DNA from 3 places in the Paenibacillus sp. B46(2026) genome. Region 2 is predicted to be linked to each of the others. Evidence: predicted binding sites of a transcription regulator. Region 2 holds the regulator's gene; each other region holds the start of a gene.
What was found. Region 2 encodes Rex, which represses fermentation and respiration genes when NADH is low (regulators of the CRP and FNR family bind a similar motif). Its sites were predicted from a motif close to TTGTGAAATATTTCACAA; they were not measured.
Positions count from the first base shown of each region.

Region 1 (2,276 bases), 930 kb from region 2:
CGGATATACCAATCAATTCATAACTCATCAGGCCTGATCCCCTTTCTTGGCTGATTGATCATGCTTCTCTTTCAACCATTTCTCCATCTCAAGGTCAGCAGGATTATTATTGAACAGACGTCTCAATACGAGAACACAGATGACACCAAGCACGATGTACAGAAGCAGGAACACAAAAAATAAAATTCTTACACTCGGTGAAGAAGTCGCGGCCTCTTCCACTCGCATATAACCTCGTATGATCCATGGCTGCCGCCCGATCTCTGCATAGAACCAGCCCATCTCAATAGCCAGAAAAGCAAGCGGTGCACTGAGTGCAACCATACGAAGCATCCACTTGTTAAACTGATTACGTTTCTTCCAGAACACAAACAGGAAATACAGAGATGATATAGCAAGCAGAGCGAATCCAATTCCAGCCATTAGATCAAACAAATAATGCACAAGTAAGGGCGGGTGTTCATCTGGTGGAAATTCATTCAGCCCGGTTACCTCGGCGTTAAAGTCTCCAAAGGCAAGGAAACTGAGCAGTTTCGGCAAATGAAGAGCGCCTATAATTTCATGTTCTGCATTCAGCCATCCCAAAAAAATCAAATCGGCTCCGCTTTCCGTCTCGAAATGCCACTCGGCAGCTGCGAGCTTCTCAGGCTGATGCTCAGCCAAAAACTTGGCAGATACATCTCCAGCTAAGGAATTTAATAAACTGAATACCAGCACAACGGCCATCATGAGATTCAAGCCCTTTTTGTGGTAGCCCGACACTCCTTTTCTCAGCATCGCAAAGGCTGCAATTCCTGCTAACAGAGCAGCTCCTGTCAGATAAGCCGAGCTTAATACATGGAACACTTTGGAGAACGTCGCCGTATTCAGCATCGCTTGTACAGGGTTCACTGCCATGAATTGACCTGCTTCCATGACAAAGCCTTCAGGCTGGTTCATGAATCCGTTCACTGTTGTAATAAAAACAGCAGACATGCCTGCCCCGGCGACAATCGGAATGGTCAGCAACCAGTGGATATACGGATTTTTGAACCGATCCCACGTGTACAGATAAATGCCCAGGAATATCGCTTCAAAAAAGAATGCGAATACTTCCATAAATAGTGGCAATGCAATGACATTCCCGGCTAGCTTCATAAAATTCGGCCATACGAGGGCCAACTGTAGCGATATTGCTGTACCTGTCACGACACCCACCGCCACAGAAATGACAAACCCTCGTGACCACCTCTTCGCCATAAGTATGTAATGGTGATCCTTCTTCCGAATGCCGATGAACTCTGCAATAGCAATCATCAAAGGTACACCGACACCAAGCGTTGCAAAAATCACGTGGAATCCAAGCGTCAAACCAGTCACTAGCCTGCTCCATAACACCGTATCAATAGCCATTCTTTGTGTTGCCTCCTTTCAAACTCTGTTCAATTTAAAAACATTCAATATCAGCTTCGGCCAAGCTCAATGAAGAGTTGCGAAAAATTTCACAAAGTTAGGTATGACGGTATCTTGCCACACCTTTAATGCGTTTACTCCTGTTGGCCCCCGATTATAGCAAGCATTGGATGCCTATTAAAATCTGATATTGATGCACTTAAAGTACTAACCAAGCCTATTAATCAAAATTATTATATCTTTATTTTTACCTAATTCAATCAAAGACACGTCTTCTACCCTAAACGTTCAAGAAAGGATCAACTCTTTCTGACAACTTGGTGAAAAACAAAAAATACACCCAATGGAGCTATTGATTCATTGGGTGTAAACGTGTTATTGCACGGCAGATTCGCTATTTTACTTGCTTACTTGCTCCGGACTCACCGCACCTGCATCGCGACGTACACTCGTGATGATCAGTGATGCAGCTAATAACGTAAGAATGATTCCAAGCGTCTGAAATCCTGTCACATTGAATGTATCTCCCATAACAATTCCAATCAATAACGACGATAAGATGGTCCCCAGGTAGCGTGATGTATTAAAAATACCCGATGCGACACCAATCATTTCTTTGGGTGTGCTTTTGAACAGAGCTGCTTGCATGCCGACCGCGTTTAGGCCGTTACTTATTCCAAATAAAGCTAAGGCAACAATGACAATGAAGATTGGAGAAGTTTCATTCATAACAACGATCAATATAGAGCCAAAAGTCATTAACGAAGCCGATATGATCAAAGCTGACCGTGATCCGGATCTGTCAATCCAGCGCCCTGCGATCGGAGCAATAATGACTGAACATAACCCCAAAGCTAACATGCTTATTCCTGTATGAACTTCGT
Region 1 is NZ_CM165907.1:3,268,309-3,270,584, reverse strand. Features, by position in the region: gene AC1S8V_RS14815 (cytochrome d ubiquinol oxidase subunit II) at 1-28, opposite strand, end outside; gene AC1S8V_RS14810 (cytochrome ubiquinol oxidase subunit I) at 28-1,392, opposite strand; gene AC1S8V_RS14805 (MFS transporter) at 1,792-2,276, opposite strand, start outside.
Region 1: AC1S8V_RS14810 (cytochrome ubiquinol oxidase subunit I) is a predicted target of Rex. The motif match lies at 1,470-1,487, and genes of this name have one in related genera.

Region 2 (2,276 bases):
GCCACATCATGACGGGCCAAAATTTCAATCTCTTCGTCATTCAGATGCACCGCATGTGCAACCAGAGATGGACGGGAGAAAAATCCCAGTTTCTCGAGATGTGCCACAGGACGCAGTCCATAATCAGCCACGTTCTGCTCCACTTCACGAAGCGTTTCAGACATATGTGTATGGAGAGGAAGGTTTAGGTCATTCGCGACCTGTACAAGCTTCTCTATGTAGTCAGGAGGGCATGTATATGGGGCGTGTGGCGAGATTACGGTTGTAATACGACCATCTGCCTGTCCATTCCACTCACGTGCAAACGCTGCCGACTCCTCCAGCTTCCGCAACTGCTCTTCTTCCGAGCACAGCCCGATTACACCACGTGCCAGTGCTGCTCTAACGCCGGATTGCTCCACAACTTTGGCAACTTGATCCATGTGATCATACATGTCCAGGAAAGCTGTAGTTCCGCCTTTCAACATTTCAAGCACCGATAGCGAAGTTCCCCAATATACGTCTTGTGAAGTCATTTTTGCTTCCATCGGCCACATTTTTTCCTGCAACCATACTTGCAACGCAAGATCGTCTCCGTGCCCTCTGAGCAACGACATTGCTGCATGACCATGCGTATTGATCAGACCCGGCAGGAAGAACAATCCTTTTCCATCCACTTTGGTACAATTTTTGTCTTCATCCGGCAATGTCTCACCAATATGCACAATCTTGTCATTCTCAACAACCATGTATCCTTGAACCACGTTCCATGTTGTGCCTTCATTAACGGCAAATTTGCCGTTGTGGATTACCCATCTATTTGTTGTCATCTTCCTCGTCGTCCTTTCCAGTCTCCAAGTAATAGGCCAAACTAAGCAGATCCGTTGTAAAGTCAGCATGGTGAATGCGGATATGCGGCGGTGTTTTTAGAATTGTTGGTGCAAAATTAAGGATCGCTTCGATTCCGGATTCAATAAGCTGATCGGCTACATTTTGGGCTTCCGTATCCGGAACCGTGATAATTCCGATGCGGATGTTATCCGTTTTCACCGTTTCCGTCAATTCATTCATTGGTTTCACCGTCAAACTGTTGATTTGACTACCAATCTTCGGTCCGTATGCATCGAATACAGCAACAATCTTCATGTTGTCTTTCAGATATGCGTTGTAGTTGGACAAGGCCTGTCCGAGATTACCCGCGCCTACCAGAGCTACATTAATTTGCTGATCGATCTTGAGGATGTGACGAATTTTCTCGATCAAATAGGATACATCATACCCGATCCCTTTACGACCAAAATCACCGAAGTAAGCCAGGTCTTTTCGAATTTGGGCCGGATTCAGATCCAGCCTCTGTCCAAGCTCTTGAGAAGAAACAGTAGCCACCTCACGCTGATGCAACTCGCTCAAATAACGCAAGTATACAGGCAGACGTCGTACCACCGCTTCCGAAATTTTATCCGATTTCATTCTTGCTCCCCCTTACCAAGGCCACGATAAAATAATAGATGAAAAGATGAGCATCCTGTATAAACTCAAAGATAAACGTGACATTTAATACAGAATGCTCCTTGTAATTTAGGTTATAAGTTCTTACATGCAACTGTTTCAATCGGATACGGAAATATCTAATAAAGTTTAACGCCAAACGATAGTGTCATGCAATGATATAACGAACAAAACAACCCTTATTCTTGTTCTTTAGCAGGTTTTTCCAACCACTCGGTAATTCGTGGAACCATCTGTTCCGTGAGCATATGCTCCATTTTGGGACCAGGTAATGAATATAAAAAGAATTTACCATAATACGCTTCAATCACCCGTGTATCATAAACAATGACAATGCCTCTGTCCTTCGCTGTACGCACCAAACGGCCAAATCCCTGCTTGAAACGAATGACCGCTTGCGGCACAGACAGTTTCAAGAATGGATTTTTCTTTTGTTCTTGTAGCAACTCACTCTTGGCTTCCACCAACGGATGATTCGGTGGCTGGAAAGGCAATCGCACAATAGCGAGACAGGTTAATGCATCACCAGGGATATCTACACCCTCCCAGAAGCTGCTTGTGCCCAGAAGTACTGTAGCTTTGGCCTCCTGGAACCTGCGAGTCAACTTGGAGCGGCTTCCACTGTCCACGCCTTGGCCCAGCAACGAGATATCGTTACCAGACAAAGCCTCCTTCAGCGGATCATAGACCTGTCGCAGCATCTTGTAAGAAGTAAACAGAACCATCATGCGTCCACGAGTGGCAATTGCGGTCTCTGCGAGTGACTGCACCAGCATATTGACAAAGTG
Region 2 is NZ_CM165907.1:4,198,967-4,201,242, forward strand. Features, by position in the region: gene AC1S8V_RS18685 (amidohydrolase) at 1-809, opposite strand, end outside; gene AC1S8V_RS18690 (redox-sensing transcriptional repressor Rex) at 796-1,449, opposite strand; gene dinG (ATP-dependent DNA helicase DinG) at 1,668-2,276, opposite strand, start outside.

Region 3 (2,276 bases), 2.8 Mb from region 2:
AGTAATGACTTCTTCGTGATCATTAATACACGTTGTTGTTCACTTGCCTTAATGGCAGTAAACAAACCGGCAATCCCTGAGCCTATAACCAGTACATCCGTCTCTACCATGGGTAGCGCAGATAGATCAAAATCAACTAAATATTGCGGTATCATGTTATTCACCTGTCTTGGAGCAAGAGTAGCGCACCTACTTTACCAACAACATGCGCTCTAGTGATTCTCTGGCTTTGTCGGCAACGGCCGGTGGCACGTAGATTTGCGGCTTCATCGTTTCCAGGCATTTCACCAGTTTCTTCAAGTTGTTAACTTTCATGTTGGGACATACGAGGAACTTGGTAGCAAAATGGAACTGTTTATCCGGACTATCCAGACGAAGCTGATATCCTGTACCATCTTCGGTACCTACGATAAATTCCTTCGCTGATGAATTTTTGCAATACTCCAGAATGGCTGTTGTACTGCCTACAAAATCACCCATTTCTACAACCTCAGGGCGACACTCTGGATGGACAACAAACTCTGCATTCGGATGCTTGGCTCTCATCTCCACCACATCTTTGACTGTGAGCATATCATGAGTGTTGCAGTAACCTTCCCAGATAATCATTTTCTTGTCTGTATGCTGCTGCACATAATGTCCCAGGTTTTTATCCGGTACCCAGATAATTTCGTCGGAATCCACTGATTGAATAACCCGGACCGCATTCGCTGAAGTACAACAGATGTCAGTTTCTGCCTTAATCTCAGCCGAGGAATTGATATAAGTAACCACCTTGGCGTTAGGGTGTTGTGCCTTCAATTTGCGTAGTCCATCCACATTCACCATATCTGCCATCGGGCAACCCGCACGCTCATCCGGGATAATAACTGTTTTGTTCGGCGCCAGAATTTTAGCGCTTTCACCCATAAAATGAACACCACAGAAAACGATCACATCCGCATCGGTTTGTGCTGCCTTCTGGGCTAACAGAAACGAGTCTCCACGGAAGTCAGCAACCTCCTGGACCTCATCACGTTGATAATAATGGGCAAGAATAATGGCATTACGTTCCTTCTTCAATTCCATCAGCCGCTCACGTAGCTCGCGGTTCATCTCAGCCTTGCGCTCTAAAGCCAGAGCTTCCACCTGTGATCCTCTCCTTTATCGGGACAGCGTCATGCGCTGTTTCGTAGGGCTAACCTAAGTCGTTATCTTCGCTTGAGAAACGAATCACAAGCGGTTTAACAACTAATTTACACAACGTTCACGACTCTGTCAATAAATGAAAAAGGTCCAGAACAGCGCTGTAACCACCCGTTTGCTAACTGGATCGCCATCTAACTCCCGTTTATCTTTATCTATCCTCTTTTAAAATAATGGACAAAAAAAGAGAGCCCGAGGGCTCTCTTGATTTCACCTGCTACCATAGCCAGATGTATTATGCATTAAGACGTTGGCTTCGTTCCGCCATCATCCGGGTTGTTGTTATTACCCTTTTCCAGATTCGGAGCTTCGTTTGGAATATCTCCGGCTGGTGGCTCAGGCGTTTCATCTTTACCTTGAATGCGGACACGCACATCACCGATGTTGTCGATGATTGGCTCTCCGCCTTCAGTTGGCGTACCTTCACCATCATTGTCATTCTCTGCTTTTGGCGTTAACGAACCTGTCTCGATCAATTGCTTGATCTGATCCATTTCCAAAGTCTCAACCTCAAGCAAAGTTTGAGCGATCAGATGCATCTCTTTTGAATGTTTAACGAGCAAGTCCTTACATTTCTCGTAACAATCATTGATAAAGCGTTGCATTTCCTGATCAATCTCATAAGCGATGGAATCCGAGTAATTCTGTTCATGACCGATATCCCGACCAAGGAATACCTGTCCTTGTGAACTTCCGAATTGCATAGGTCCCAATTTCTCACTCATACCGTATTCCATAACCATGCTGCGAACAATACCTGTCGCTTGCTGGAAGTCACTGTATGCACCAGTACCAATTTCTCCGATGAACAATTCTTCAGCTACACGACCTCCGAGGAGTCCGGTTACTTTATCCAACAGTTCCTGTTTGGTAACCAGCATACGGTCTTCTTTTGGCAACATGATTACATATCCACCCGCACGTCCGCGCGGAATAATGGTCACTTTATGTACCATATCAGCATGTTCGAGGAAGTATCCTACAATGGTATGACCTGCTTCGTGATAAGCAACGATTCGTTTCTCGCGATCACTGATGACACGGCTTTTCTTCTCCGTACCTACGATGACACGGTCAATCGCTTCGTCAAC
Region 3 is NZ_CM165907.1:65,305-67,580, reverse strand. Features, by position in the region: gene nadB (L-aspartate oxidase) at 1-155, opposite strand, end outside; gene nadA (quinolinate synthase NadA) at 190-1,128, opposite strand; gene ftsH (ATP-dependent zinc metalloprotease FtsH) at 1,428-2,276, opposite strand, start outside.
Region 3: nadA (quinolinate synthase NadA) is a predicted target of Rex. The motif match lies at 1,201-1,218, and genes of this name have one in related genera.